One region of the Lentibacillus cibarius genome, then DNA from elsewhere that is predicted to be linked to it. Evidence: predicted binding sites of a transcription regulator. Region 1 holds the regulator's gene; the other holds the start of a gene.
The links. The regulator LexA, encoded in region 1, represses DNA repair genes until DNA is damaged. The targets are predictions, from matches to a motif close to CGAACATATGTTCG.
Positions count from the first base shown of each region.

Region 1 (7,964 bases):
CTGATACAGTCGGCTTTATTCAGGATTTGCCGACATCACTTATTGCATCCTTCCGATCCACGCTGGAAGAAGTGGCTGAAGCGGACTTTATTTTGCATATTGTTGATATGTCTAATCCGGATCTAGAGCAGCAGGAGCGAACTGTCCACAACCTGCTGCTTGAGCTGGAGGCGGACACGATTCCAATGCTAACTGTTTATAACAAAAAAGATTTAATAGCCGATGATTTTATACCAACAAATCATCCGTATATCCTGATAAGTGCACATTATTCGGATGATATGAATCGACTTCTGGAAAAAATAGAGGAAGTGTTGAAGACCGAGTGGGATTGGTATTCGGTATCATTACGACCTGATCAAGGAGATTTGTTGCACCGTATGGAAAAAGGAACGATTATGACAGAACGATCATTTGCTGAAGACCAGAACATGTATATGTTACAGGGATATATCCGTCATGATCATCCACTGAAAGGCTTATTAAAGGAGTTTTGATGATAAATGATAAATAAGTTACTGACACAAGCAGAAAAAGACTGTACAAATAGGCATGCAGATGTTTCTAGGCTGGTTGAGATTAATCAGAAACGAATTCTTAACGCCTTCATTAACAACCGTGTCAGTGACAGTCACTTCCATTCGACGACAGGATATGGATATGATGATCTTGGCCGGGAAACACTAGAGGCGCTGTATGCTGAGGTTTTCGGAGGAGAGGATGCGTTAGTCCGCCCCCAGATTGTTTCTGGTACACACGCTATCTCCACCACCTTGTTTGGACTTCTCCGGCCTGGTGATGAACTGTTATATATTACGGGCAAACCATATGATACGCTCGAATCCGTCATCGGCATCAATGGAGATGAATCTGGCTCATTGACGGATTTTCATATTACATATAATCAGGTGGAGTTGCAGGATAATGGATCCGTTGACTTTGAGGGAATTAAACGGAAAATATCTCCGGAAACGGCTGTTGTTGCTATACAACGTTCCAAGGGATATGATGATAGACCATCGTTTACTATTGCAGATATCGAGGAAATGATTACCTTTGTAAAAGAAATAAATAAAGATATTTCAGTATTTGTTGACAATTGTTATGGTGAATTTGTTGAAGAGCGAGAACCGATGCATGTCGGTGCGGATGTCATCGCCGGATCATTGATTAAAAATCCTGGTGGCGGAATTGTAAGGGCAGGGGGGTATATTGTCGGCCGAGAAGATCTTGTACAGCAATGCGCTAACAGACTGACTGCTCCGGGCCTAGGAAAAGAAACTGGTGCAACATTACATATATTGCAGGAAATGTTTCAAGGTTTGTTCATGGCACCACTGATTGTTGGAGAAGCATTAAAAGGCGCTATATTAACAGCAAGATTTTTGGATTTAGCCGGTTTTAAGACTTCCCCGGGCTATCAGGCAAAACGTACGGATTTGATACAGTCTGTAACATTTAATAGCGCCGAACTTATGATAGCATTCTGTCAGGCAATCCAGGCACATTCGCCGGTGAATGCTTTTGTAAAGCCTTATCCGTCTGCAATGCCTGGATATGAGGATGAGGTAATTATGGCTGCTGGCACATTCATTCAAGGAGCCAGTCTTGAACTGACGGCGGACGGGCCAATTCGCGAACCATATATGGCTTTTATCCAGGGTGGACTGACATATGCACACGTAAAACTCTCCCTAGAAGCCGCCATGCAGGAGCTAGTACAAAAAGAACTAATTACGCAATAAAAAAGAGCTATACAAGCTCTTTTTTTAATTGATGATGTAAAGAAACCTTACATGGAATTGACAATAAAATTAACATTTGATAATCTTATTTTCATAAAGAAAGGGGGATTTCTAATGAATGATCAGGATCGGCGTTCGATGCCGTTGTTTTCTATAAGTATCGTCAAGCAGCTGACAGAACTAACAGCTAGGCAAATCCGATATTATGAATCGCATGGTTTAATTACCCCGGCAAGAACTTCCGGTAATCAGCGTTTATTTTCCTTTAACGATGTTGATTGTTTGTTAGAAATAAAAAAATTACTGGATAAAGGAGTTAATTTGGCTGGAATTAAAAAAATTATGCTTTCAGATGACAAGTGTGACAGAAAGGAAATGGCGGCAAGTCATGACTTATCTGACCGTGAACTTCGAAAATATTTGAAAGTGAAATTGACCGAGACCACTATACCCGGCAGATCTCATTTGCACCGGGGTGAATTATCCAGGTTTTTTCAATGAAAATTAACCTATACTTAGGAGGAAACTGAATGTCTGACAGTCTGACAAGAGAACAAATAATGAAAAAAATCGAGGAGGAAAACGTCCAGTTCATCCGTCTACAATTCACTGACATGCTGGGAACAATAAAAAATGTTGAAATTCCTCTCAGTCAGCTCGACAAAGCATTAGATAATAAAATGATGTTTGACGGATCATCCATCGAAGGGTTCGTACGGATAGAGGAGTCAGACATGTATTTGCACCCTGACCTTGATACATTTGTTGTTTTCCCTTGGACATCTGAAAAAGGGAAAGTGGCACGGTTCATCTGTGATATTTATAATCCGGATGGCACGCCATTTGGAGGCTGTCCACGGTATAACCTGAAACGCAATTTGCAGAAAATGGAGGAATTAGGTTTTGATGCTTTCAATATTGGAACAGAACCGGAATTCTTTTTATTCAAATTAGATGAAAAAGGTGACCCATCGCTGGAATTGAATGATCGTGGCGGGTATTTTGATCTCGCACCAACGGATTTAGGGGAAAACTGTCGACGTGATATTGTGCTGGAATTGGAAGAAATGGGTTTCGAGATTGAGGCATCCCATCATGAAGGAGCACCAGGTCAGCACGAAATTGACTTTAAATACTCAGATGCAGTAAAACATGCAGACGATATTCAAACATTCAAATTGGTAGTGAAAACGATAGCGAGAAAACATAATCTCCACGCAACTTTTATGCCAAAACCGCTGTTTGGTGTCAATGGTTCCGGTATGCATGTGAATATGTCCTTGTTTAAAAATGGGGAAAACAGCTTTTTTGATCAACAAGGTGATATGCAGCTCAGTGAAATTGCATACCAGTTTACTGCTGGGATGATCAAACATGCTACCAATTTCACGGCCGTTACAAACCCGACTGTTAATTCCTATAAACGACTTGTTCCAGGTTATGAAGCACCATGCTACGTTGCCTGGTCGGGGACAAACCGAAGCCCACTTGTCCGTATTCCTTATTCCAGAGGGTTAAGTACACGGATTGAGGTCAGAAGTGTTGATCCATCGGCTAATCCGTATATGGCTATGTCTGTATTGCTAGCGAGTGGACTTGATGGGATTCAAAATAAACTAAACCCACCGACGGCAGTTGACAGAAATATTTATATGATGGACAGAAAAGAACGTGAGCAGAACGGTATAAAAGATTTACCTGCAACCTTAATGGATGCACTGGAAGCGTTACAGCAAGATCAAATAATCATTGATGCCTTGGGTGAGCATTTGTTTGAACATTTTATTGAGGCCAAAGAAATCGAGTGGGAAATGTTCCGCACAACTGTACACCCTTGGGAAAGAGAACAGTATTTGAGTACGTACTAAAGTGAATATTGACCTCTCATATGCTTATGTTAGCTTATGAGAGGTCTTTTTTCTTTTAGTGTTACCTTGTTGGAAGAGGTAGTATAAACAATTTAATGTATAGCCTTGATTATGTGTTGACAAGACATTGTTATTTTTGACGAGAATCTCACCTCTAATCAATGTTACGGTACAATCCAACCACTTTGCCTAAAATGGTTACATTGGGATAAATGAGCGGATCCATCGTCGCATTCTCCGGCTGGAGTCGTATGCAATCTTTTTCTTTGAAGAATCGCTTGACGGTTGCTTCATCTTCATCTGTCATAGCAACAACAATGTCCCCGTTTTGTGCTGTGCTCTGCTGTCTAACGATGACCATATCTTCATCAAGTATTCCGGCTTCTATCATACTTTCTCCTTCAATAATAAGAACAAACAAATTTTCTTCCGTACCACCCGAAATAGATCCCGGCAGTGGCACAAACTGCTCAATATTTTCTACTGCAGTGATGGGCAGTCCTGCTGTTACTTTACCAATGACGGGTGCATACCGTGCTTCCTCTCTTGGTATATGGCTTTCATCTGACAGATCTAGCACCTCTATTGCTCTTGGCTTGGTAGGGTCTCTTCTGATGTAGCCTTTACTTTCAAGTCTTGCCAAATGGCCATGAACAGTCGAACTTGACGCAAGTCCCACCGCTTCGGCAATTTCCCGTACGGAAGGGGGATAGCCCTTTTCACTTACACGTTCTTTAATAAAATCCAGAATCGCTTCCTGACGCTTGGAGAGTTTTGTCATCTATCAAACACCTCGTGAATAGAATTTGTTACTAGAAGTTTATCATGGTGACTCCCAAAAAGCAAACATTCGTTCGAAAAAACACTTGACAAGATCACCTGTTCGTATATAATATAACGCAGATACGAACAATAGTTCTGTTTAATGAAGGGATTGATTTAAATGTTTGAAAAAATGACGAAAACGGATATATTCTATTTGGTAGCATTTGCATTTGCGTTAGGATTTTTATATGTCGCTTTAATAACAAGTGCATAATATTAGAAGGAGATTTCAAATTGAGAGCGATTATTTATTGCCGTGTAAGTACGGATAAAAAAACACAGGAAACGTCGCTACACCGACAAAAAGAAGAATTATTGCAGCTTGCCAATCGTTATGCATTTACAATTGTCGAACACATCGAGGAACAGGCGAGCGGATATGATATAAACAGGGAAGGCGTTTTTCAGATGCTTGATTATTTTTCTTCAGGTGAGGCTGACAGTTTGCTTATACAGGATGAAACAAGACTTGGGCGAGGGAATTCAAAAATTGCTTTATTTCATCAGCTACAAAAAATGAATGTTAATATTTATACAGCTCTGCATGATGGGCAGCTGGAATTGTCTGAATCAGATTCGATGGTACTGCAGATAGTCAGTATTGTAGAAGAATATCAACGAAAAATACATAATGCAAAAATTAAACGAGGTATGAAAAAAGCGGTTGATAGCGGATATGACCCAAGCAATAACTTAACAAACCGTAATAAAGCTCCAGGAAAGGAACGAAAACAATTTCCGATAGAAGAAATTGTGCGCTTAAGAGAGAGTAATAATATGACGTTTGAGGAAATTGCTCAAACCTTGAAAGGACTTGGGCACCCAGTTTCCAGAGCGACCGTCCATCGCAGATACCAAGAATATCAAAAAACTTGATAAAGGCATATGGAAATCGTACTATGAAAAAATAGGGGCATTATTGTTCCTATTTATAGGCTCCAGGAGGTTTACCAATGATATCAAAAGAAAAACTGGAACGCATAAATAAACTCGCTAAAAAGTCAAAAGAGGAAGGTCTGACCGTGAAAGAACAGGCCGAACAAAAAGAATTGCGGGAAGAATATTTACAAAACGTAAGGAAATCCTTTAAAAATCAGTTGAAATCCATGACGGTGAAAGACCCGGAAGGTGAAGATGTTACGCCAAAAAAAGTTCGTGATTTACAGGAAAAAGATAAGAAGCATTAAATGAGCCGGTTTATTTATGGTTGTTGTATAATCGGTTTCGTTATAGAATTAAGAGGACATGAAAACAACAATGGAAAGGGGTATTACTTTGTCGCAGCACACTGAGCAGCTATCAATCAACACTATCCGCACGTTGGCAATTGATGCGATAGAAAACGCAAATTCCGGTCATCCCGGTCTCCCAATGGGAGCGGCACCAATGGCATACACATTATGGACAGATTTTATGACGCACAACCCTAAAAACTCCAAATGGTTTAACCGGGATCGTTTTGTCCTGTCCGCCGGTCATGGCTCTATGTTATTGTATGGACTCTTGCATCTGTCCGGTTATAATGTAACGATTGATGATTTGAAATCTTTCCGTCAGTGGGGATCCATTACCCCTGGGCACCCAGAAGTGCATCATACTGATGGGGTTGAAGCCACCACCGGCCCTCTTGGACAAGGGATTGCTATGTCAGTTGGAATGGCGATGGCCGAGGCACATCTGGCAGCAACATACAATAAACAGGACTTATCCATCATCAATCATCATACATATGCGCTTGTTAGTGACGGAGATCTTATGGAAGGTATTTCTCATGAGGCGGCCTCACTGGCAGGTCATCTTGGTCTTGGAAAATTGATTGCATTGTATGATTCCAATGATATTTCACTGGACGGAGAATTAAACCGCGCTTTCTCCGATAACACCGAAGAACGATTTAAAGCTTATGGTTGGCAAGTCCTCCGTGTTGATGACGGAAATAATTTGAATGAAATTCGTCGTGCAATTAAAGAGGCTAAAGAGAATACACAGCAGCCAACACTAATTGAAGTAAAGACCGTCATCGGTTACGGTTCACCAAACAAATCCGCATCTGCAGCATCACACGGAGCCCCACTTGGTGAAGATGAAGTGAAATTAACGAAAGAACATTATGAGTGGCAACATGATGATTTCGATGTTCCGGATGAAGTTTACCAGGACTTTTTGGAAAAGGCAGGCAAAAAAGGTACTGAAGCTGAAGAGAATTGGAATCGTTTGTTTGAGAACTACAAGGAGAAATACCCTGAGCTCGGGGCTGAACTAGAGAACGCTATCAACGGGGAACTACCGGATAATTGGGCTGATAACCTCCCTGTGTACAGTCCGGAAGACGATACAAAGGCAACACGCGCCACATCCGGTGAAGTGCTTAACGAAATTTCTAAGTCGGTTCCATACCTCTTTGGCGGAAGTGCGGACCTGGCAGGATCCAATAAAACAACGGTCAAAGGTGAACAAGATTTCTCCCGTGAAAACTATGCAGGCAAAAATATTTGGTTTGGTGTTCGTGAATTAGCCATGGCTGCTGCAGCTAACGGAATGGCACTCCATGGTGGGATAAAACCTTATGCCGGTACATTCTTCGTATTCAGTGATTATCTGCGTCCGGCACTGCGTCTTTCAGCCATTATGAATAACCCTGTCACATATGTTTTTACACATGATTCCATTGCAGTTGGGGAAGATGGTCCAACACATGAACCAATTGAGCAATTGCCATCACTTAGGGCAATGTCTGGTCTATCTCTTATTCGTCCTGCAGATGGTAATGAAGTACAAGCGGCATGGAGATTGGCGATGGAGTCAAACAATCAACCAACTGCGCTTGTACTAACAAGACAAGGTGTCCCTGTGCTGGAAGGAACAAAAGAGCATGCATACGAAGGCGTCAGAAGGGGTGCTTATACAGTCAGTGCATCTGATAAAGATACTCCGGACGCGCTTCTACTTGCCACAGGTTCAGAAGTGCAGCTAGCTGTCAAAGCGAAGGAAGAATTAAAAGAGAAAAATATTGATGTAAGCGTCGTAAGCATGCCTTCCTGGGATAGGTTTAATAAACAGGATGACGACTATAAAAAACGTGTTCTTCCTCCTGAGGTGAAGAAGCGACTTGCAATTGAAATGGCTTCTCCATTTGGATGGGAAAGATATACAGGTGACCAGGGTGATATATTAGCTATTGATCAATTCGGAGCATCTGCTAAAGGTGCAAAAGTAGTTGAGGAATACGGTTTTACAGTTAACAATGTCGTCAAGCGCGTCGAGGCACTTCTAAATTAAATTGACTGGATAAATTGACTGGATAAAAGTGACTTCCTTCTAGGGGAGTCACTTTTTTTAAAGGAAGCGATACAATTTTTAGTGGTAAAGTTAAGTGCTGCCTTTATTCATGTGTGTCGACAAAACTAGAAGTTATTTGCCACAAGGTATGACAAACTTTGAAAATAGAATCGGTATAATAGTAGTAGATGAGGAGGGATTATGTTGAATCATTACTCTATTTACTGGATTAAAGAAGAATTTGCGC
Region 1 covers NZ_VCIA01000001.1:3,507,484-3,515,447, forward strand. The annotation lists gene hflX (GTPase HflX) at 1-497, shown strand, start outside; gene FFL34_RS17220 (methionine gamma-lyase family protein) at 504-1,745, shown strand; gene FFL34_RS17225 (MerR family transcriptional regulator) at 1,860-2,246, shown strand; gene glnA (type I glutamate--ammonia ligase) at 2,276-3,613, shown strand; gene lexA (transcriptional repressor LexA) at 3,768-4,394, opposite strand; gene FFL34_RS17240 (YneB family resolvase-like protein) at 4,673-5,314, shown strand; gene FFL34_RS17245 (DUF896 domain-containing protein) at 5,392-5,625, shown strand; gene tkt (transketolase) at 5,684-7,717, shown strand; gene sirA (sporulation inhibitor of replication protein SirA) at 7,919-7,964, shown strand, end outside.

Region 2 (7,964 bases), 3.4 Mb from region 1:
TTTCCGTGTAAAAAAGCGTAGTTAGAGACCGCCCACCTTTTGCTATACTTTTTTAACGATTAGTTACGTTGAACTATGAGGACAAAATATTTAATTGACATTTTAAAATCTTCGTGATAAATTTAATTCATAACTTAATAATTTTGCGATTTCCACTAGGGGTGCCTTTCTAAAAGGCTGAGATCAAAGTGCTTGACTTTGGGACTCTTTGAACTTGACACGGTTAATACCGGCGCAGGGAAGTGGTGGGACGAGGTCGTTTATCTATTAAATTACCGAGCTAACCACTTTCCGGATTGATACAGGAAAGTGGTTTTTTGTGTTTAGCTGAACGTCCGAAAGGGAGGGGTTGCGATTAAAGAGCTTCATGTGATTTCGACCGGGCAACAGACTAGAGCGCAATTTGTGTCGATTATAAAGGATATACATCCATATATAGACTTCGTTCATCTCCGCGAACCTTCGTGGACAGATAATGAAATGATAGAAGCAATTGATTTACTTATTGAAGAAGGTGTTCCCCGTAACAAACTCGTTGTGAACACTCGTGTTAATGTAGCACACGTGATGAAAACATATGGAATTCAGCTTACCAATGAAAGCATGGACGTAACGGAGGTAAAAAAATTCTATCGTCACTTGCGCGTTGGCTGTTCGGTTCATTCAGTTAAGGAAGCTATTGATGCCGCCGGTCATGGTGCAGATTATCTCATTTATGGGCATATCTTTGAAACCGGTTCAAAACCAGGAATAGCACCTAGAGGGGTGAAACAACTGGAGGAAGTTACCCATAACACAACGGCACCCGTTATTGCCATTGGCGGAATAACGCCCGAAAATGCTCAACTTGTTTTGCAAAGTGGTGCCAGTGGTATTGCGGTTTTGTCAGGAATTTTGCTGGCGCGAGATCCACTGAAAGCTGTGAAGAAATATCAAGAATGTCTAGCAGGGGGAATAAAATGAAACAGCATTATGACGCAATTATCGTTGGCGGGGGAGTGATGGGAAGTTCCATTGCATATCAACTAAGTAAACGAAACATGCAAGTGCTGATCATTGAAAAAGATGGGATGGCGAAAAAGGCCTCCAGCGCGGCAGCAGGAATGTTAGGTGCGCAGTCAGAACTGGAAGGTGATCATCAGCTTTTTCCATTGGCCCAACAAAGCAGGGCGATGTTTCCGGTGGTAGCTGAGGAACTAAAATCCCTCTCCGGCATAGATATCGAACTCAAACAAACCGGTATTTTAAAAGTGGCCCAAACAGAAGATGAACTTACCCATTTAAAATCTGTTGCAGCACTACAGCGATCGATGGGGCAAGAGGCGGAATGGTTATCGGCAGAAAAAATAAGGATGAAAGAACCGGAACTTTCTGCTGCTGCCTTAGGTGGTTTCTATATACCGAATGACGGACAGGTTTCTGCGCCGCTATTGTCTAAAGCTTTTGCTCAATCGGCCGCTGTTTTAGGTACAGATATGCTGGAATATACGAAAGTCGACAGTTTTATACGGAAAGATAATCGTATTATTGGGGTCAAAACTACTGCCGGTACCTATTATGCCGAGGAAATAGTTGTTGCAGGTGGAGCATGGAGCAGCCACATCCTCCAAAAAGCCGGTGAATCACTAGATGTTTATCCTGTGAAAGGGGAATGTTTTGCAGTTCAGCATGATCAGCAAATGATATCCTCTAGTATCTTTCTGACAAATGGTTACATTGTACCAAAGTCTGGAGGAAGGTTGATCATTGGCGCCACACAAAAGCCCGGTGATTTCGATCAAACTGTACATTTGCATGGCTTGTCAGGCCTGATAGCAAATGCTACAAACATGATTCCGGCGTTGAAGGAGGCCAAATGGGAAAATGCTTGGGCAGGTATCCGACCGCAAACAGGTGACGACTTACCTTACATTGGTAGGTGCCCTCATGTAAATGGCTTATCTGTTGCAGCCGGCCATTTTCGGAATGGGATTCTGCTTAGTCCGATTACAGGTATACTTGTAGCTGACTTATTAGAAGGCAAACCAGTTGATGATACGTTTGCGATTGACCGTAAGCTTTTGGAGGAGGTGAACTCGTGAAGCTAAACGTAAATGGCAATGAGATACATGTGCCGGAAACAGTGAAAACGATTGAAGATGTCAAGCTGCATTTGAATATCACGAATCCCGGTGTCATTGTGGAACATAATGGCGATATCTTAGAAAAATCTACTCACGTTGATAAGCAAATAACAGACGGTGACAAAATTGAGTTCGTACAATTTGTAGGAGGCGGTTGAGATGTTAACTATTGGAGATAAACAATTTCATTCAAGACTATTTTTAGGTACAGGAAAATATCCGGATTTCGATACACAAAAAGAGGCAGTGGATGTCTCGGAAACAGAAGTACTGACTTTTTCGGTACGACGGATGAACATTTTTGAGCCATCACAGCCAAACTTTTTGGAGAAACTTGACGTGGAAAAGTACAGCCTGCTTCCAAATACAGCGGGAGCGAAAACGGCTGAGGAAGCTGTTCGTACGGCAAAGCTGGCGAAAGCGTCCGGTCTTTGTGACATGATTAAAGTGGAAGTAATCGGCTGTGACAAGACGTTGCTTCCCGATCCTGTTGAAACATTAAAAGCAACAGAAGAACTGGTAAAGGAAGGGTTTACAGTCTTGCCATACACGTCGGATGATGTTGTGCTCGCCCAACGGCTTGCCGATGCCGGTGCACACGCGATTATGCCCGGTGCATCACCGATTGGCTCTGGTCAAGGTATTATTAATCCTCTTAATTTAAGCTTAATTATTGAGCAAGCAACTGTTCCTATTATTGTTGATGCCGGAATAGGTTCCCCTAATGATGTAACGGCGGCAATGGAGCTCGGTGCTGACGGTATATTGTTGAACACAGCGGTTTCTGCTGCAGCACACCCTGTTAAAATGGCTGAAGCGATGAAGCTGGCTGTTCGAGCGGGACGGCTTGGCTATGAGGCAGGGCGTATTCCGAAAAAACGATACGCAACTGCCAGCAGTCCAATGGAAGGAATCAGTGTATAATGCAGGAACGCTATTCCAGACAGATGTTATTTTCCGGCATTGGCGAGGAAGGTCAAGCACTGCTGCAAAATAAGCACGTATTAGTTATTGGTGCGGGGGCGCTCGGTACCGGAAATGCGGAAATATTGGTCCGGTCCGGCGTTGGCACTATTACTATAGCAGATCGTGATTATGTCGAATGGAGCAACCTGCAACGCCAGCAATTATACACCGAGGAAGACGCCAGAAATCATATGCCTAAAGCAATTGCTGCAAAAAAACGGTTGGAAACAATCAATTCCGACGTGAAAATTAACGCACACATTGTTGATATTACACCTTTAGAAATGGAACAATTTGTTCATGGGATCGATTTAATCATCGATGCTACTGACAATTTTGACATTCGTATGATTATGAATGATATATCGCAGAAATATGCAATTCCATGGATTTACGGTTCAATTGTTGCCAGTTACGGCGTCAGTTTTACCGTTATTCCGGGAACATCACCATGCCTGCATTGTCTGATGGAAGATGTTCCTATTGGTGGCATGACCTGTGATACGGGAGGGGTGATTTCTCCGGTTGTACAGTTAGTCGTTGCCCATCAAACGGCTGAAGCACTTAAGATATTAACAGAAAACTGGGAATACGTACGCCGTGAATTAATTTCCTTTGATCTATGGACAAACCAGCACGCATCAATCAACGTTTCTAAAGTAAAAAAGGCAGCATGTTCATCATGCGGATCCGAGGCGACTTATCCATTCTTGACGTATGACAATAAAATGAAGACTGCAGTCCTTTGCGGCCGGGATACCGTGCAAATTCGGCCGGCAGCAAACGAACAAAGGGATTTGGAGACTGTTGCCGCATCCTTATCCAAACTTGGCAAAGTAGAACAGAATGACTTTTTATTGCAATTTAAGACCGGTGAGAATCGCATGGTGATGTTTAAGGATGGTCGTGTACTTGTGCATGGGACAAATGATGAAGTAAAGGCAAAATCACTCTATCACAAATATCTCGCCTAGAGACGTGTGGAACGAATATGAATGAGATGACTTTGGTTGTATTATTCTATGCCACAACACAATTGCTGACATTGCGCCAAGGGCTTCCCTTAGAAATAAAACACTTCCCTTTGGATATCATTGTCCAAAGGGTGTTTTCATGATAAAAATACTGATTTTGTAAGAATGATAGATAAAGATGAGCTGGAAAAATAAGATGAACGTCAATTTTTTGTGAGGTGGAGTTAATTGACGATTGGTATCATGCTTGATGCCCACCTATTTTTGCGCTTCGGTCGATAGTAACTCCCGCTTTTGTATAGCTTGTAGCACGTAAAATGGCAGTGGATCCGTATGTTGCACGAATGTTATCCATCACGTAGCCGATAGCTTTTTTTCCGGCAGTGTCTTCAAATAAACTCAATTGCGCATCACCATAGTCGTCATGCAGATTGCCCAATGTTACATAAACATGTCTTATATCACTTGTTCCGTCATAAAATTCACCAAACAGCTCCATACAAACATGATACATGTCCATGGTACTATTGGTTGGCAGCGGAATGGACCTCGATCGGCTAAACCCGCCTCCTGACGTCTTGGAATAAGCTATACCAAGATGAATGGTTCGGCCGGCTTTATTTGCTGTTCGTGCTCTTCTGCATACTTCTTCACACAAATCGAGCATACAGACAGCTACTTCATCGTTGGAGTAATCACGCAATAACGAGATGCCATGACCAAATCCTTTTTGTTCTGTTTTTGTAAAGTTGCCGAGGACAGGACTTAAGTCAACCCCCCAGGCATGCCAATATAACTGTTCCCCCATAATCCCAAACCGTTTTGTTAATTGCTTAAACGGAAAACGAGCGAGCTGTCCGAGCGTAATAATCCCCATCCGGTTTAGATTGCGCTGCATTTGCCGGCCGATTCCCCAAATATCCTGCACTGGATGTGGCCATAGTTTTTCCCGGACATCTTCATACGTGCATGCTGCTATGCCCTCTTTTTTGGCGTATAGGTCCATCACCACTTTAGCAAGGAATTTATTGTCACCTATTCCGATTGAACAGGTGATGCCGAAATTTTCCAGGATATCGCGTTTGATGGAAGCGGCAACTTGCCACCGGCTGCCAAATAATTTCTCCATTCCGTTCACCGTTACCCAGACCTCATCAACCGAATACGGATGAATCGCTTCTTTCGGGACATACTGGTTAAGCAGTTTGGTGATTTCTATGGACACTGCTAAATAGTCTGCCATGTGTGCCGGTGCAATGACAATGTCAGGGTCATTAGGCAGTTCAAAAAAGCGACTGACATTACTGATGCCGTGCTTTTTCTTTAATGCCGGAGAGGCGGCCAGGACGATGCTCCCCGGCCTGTTCACGTCACCGACGACAGCCAGCTGGGCAGTCATTGGATCCAACCCTCGTTTCACGGCTTCGACACTCGCATAAAAGGAGCGCATATCAATACACAGGATATCATTCCGCGGGTAGTTGGCATAATCCATTGTTCACACCTCAATACTAAGAACATTTGTTCCTATTATTATATGCCCTTTATGAACTATTATCAATGGAAATTTGTCCCGCATAACTGGCCAAAGCGCTCACTGAAATGGGATGGCTTTTATATAATTCATGCCACTTTTTTAATCTGACAACCAATGATTATAAAGAAGGAAACTATCGGTGGTTGGTATACTTAACAGGTTTAGTCATTTCCTGTATTTCCCTATATATTTCATCACTTAGTACGGCAGGATCAAATTGTGTATTTTCCGTCACTTGCTCCATAGAACTTGCGCCAAACACGGCACTGGCAACCGCGGGATGCTTCAGTACATACGTTAATGCAAGCGCATTTAGTGACTCATCACCGGCAAGTTGTTCAAGTTTTTGCTGAATGGTTTTCAGTTCAGCATGCGAATAATCAAGAAAACCATCTTTTCCTTTTTTAGCAATTTGTTCATTTGCGCGATTACTGAGCATGCCTTTTGCCAGCGGACCACGCGTTAAAACACTGATTTGATTGTCGTGCAAAAGATCCAATATTTCTTCCTCAGGACGGCGGTCAAGCATATTATATTGCATCATAACCGCATCCATATGAGAACGTTGCACATATTCGCGAATGACATTTGGCCGGATGGAGGAGATGCCGTACGCCCGAATGAGCCCTTCCGATTTTAGGCTTTCAAATGCTTCGATGGTTTCATCGATCGGGTCGTCAATTGTTCCGCCATGGAGCATATAAAAATCGATATAATCCGTCCCCAAACGGTGCAGACTATCCTTGATACCTTGTTCAATATGTTCTTTGGATGGATCCCAGAACCAGTCCTGTTGATCTCTATCAAAATGGTTACCAACTTTTGTTGTTAAAATGATCTGATCCCGTTTATCCTTTATCGCACTGCCGACAATTTCTTCATTTCGGCCGAAACTATACAAATCCGCTGTATCCAAATGATTGATGCCAGCATCCAATGCACGGTCAATGATTGCTTTTGCCTGGTTGCTGTCCGTTCCAAGCGACATACAGCCGAGTGTCAGCTCAGAAACATATAAATCCGATTGTCCTAGCTGATTCTTTTTCATCTTATGAACCTCCCATTCGTTATCCTTTCATTCCATTGTAAAAGAGGGGCCGGTACAAGTACAATGTTTTACGGTGTGCTACAATAGAAGAAGGATTCTGCTATTAAAGGGGGAAACAGATATGAAGGAATTTGAAGAAAAAACCATTCGCACAGAACATATATATGACGGTAAAATTGTCAAACTGCAGGTAGATGACGTGAGGCTGCCAGACGGGAAAACATCCAAGCGAGAACTTATCAGACATGCCGGGGCGGTAGGGGTTATCCCAATTACAAAAGATAATAAGATTGTTCTTGTGAGACAATACCGAAAACCGCTGGAGAAATCGCTAGTAGAGATACCGGCCGGAAAACTGGAAGACGGCGAAGATCCACGAGTGACAGCATTGCGTGAACTGGAAGAGGAAACAGGGTATAGGGCAGATTCCTTGCAGTTTGTGACGTCGTTTTATACCTCGCCCGGATTTGCTGATGAGGTGATGTACCTTTATTTGACGAAGAACATAGAATCGGTGGATGACGCCGCGGCAGCTGATGAGGATGAATTTGTCGAGCGAGTGGAACTAACGCTAGAAGAAGCAAAGCAATATGTGAATGAACGAAAGATTCATGATGCGAAAACCAATTACGCCATACTATACCTGGAATCGTTAGAAAGGATGTAGTTCGATGCTGCAATCGTTTTTTGCCGATATGCATATTCACATTGGACGTGATATGTATAATCACCCGGTAAAAATAACCGGAGCTAAAACCTTAACACTGACAAATGTTCTGAAAGAGGCAAGCCGGAATAAAGGGATTCATCTCGTTGGCGTGATTGACAGTCATGCCCCAGCTGTGCAGCAGGAAATCAAAGAACTTATCAAGTCCGGGCACGCCTATGAACTCAATGACGGGGGTATCCGTTTTGAAAATGTAACATTACTACTCGGTTCGGAAATCGAAATTTATGATGAACATTGTTGGGGCCCCATCCACGTTCTCTGCTTTCTTCCAACATTGGATCAAATGGAAAAGTTCTCAGCATGGCTGACAACGAAAATGAAAAACATTACGCTAAGTTCCCAGCGCTATTATGGAACCGCCAAAGATTTGCAGTACAAAGTAAAGGAGCTTTCAGGCATTTTCATTCCTGCACATGTTTTCACACCTTTTAAAAGTATGTATGGAAAAGGTGTCGATCGGTCAATGACAGAAGTGTTCGACCCGGATTTGCTGGACGCAATTGAATTGGGGCTCAGCTCGGATACAGCAATGGCCGATCAAATAAGTGAACTGCATGACTTTACCTTTCTGTCCAATTCAGATGCT
Region 2 covers NZ_VCIA01000001.1:70,624-78,587, reverse strand. The annotation lists gene carB (carbamoyl-phosphate synthase (glutamine-hydrolyzing) large subunit) at 1-11, shown strand, start outside; TPP riboswitch at 148-258, shown strand; gene FFL34_RS00425 (thiamine phosphate synthase) at 370-963, shown strand; gene thiO (glycine oxidase ThiO) at 960-2,081, shown strand; gene thiS (sulfur carrier protein ThiS) at 2,078-2,281, shown strand; gene FFL34_RS00410 (thiazole synthase) at 2,283-3,047, shown strand; gene FFL34_RS00405 (thiazole biosynthesis adenylyltransferase ThiF) at 3,047-4,063, shown strand; gene FFL34_RS00400 (Y-family DNA polymerase) at 4,305-5,558, opposite strand; gene FFL34_RS00395 (aldo/keto reductase) at 5,734-6,648, opposite strand; gene FFL34_RS00390 (NUDIX hydrolase) at 6,770-7,315, shown strand; gene FFL34_RS00385 (endonuclease Q family protein) at 7,320-7,964, shown strand, end outside.
Region 2: the regulator LexA is predicted to act here: its motif matches at 5,578-5,591, upstream of FFL34_RS00400 (Y-family DNA polymerase).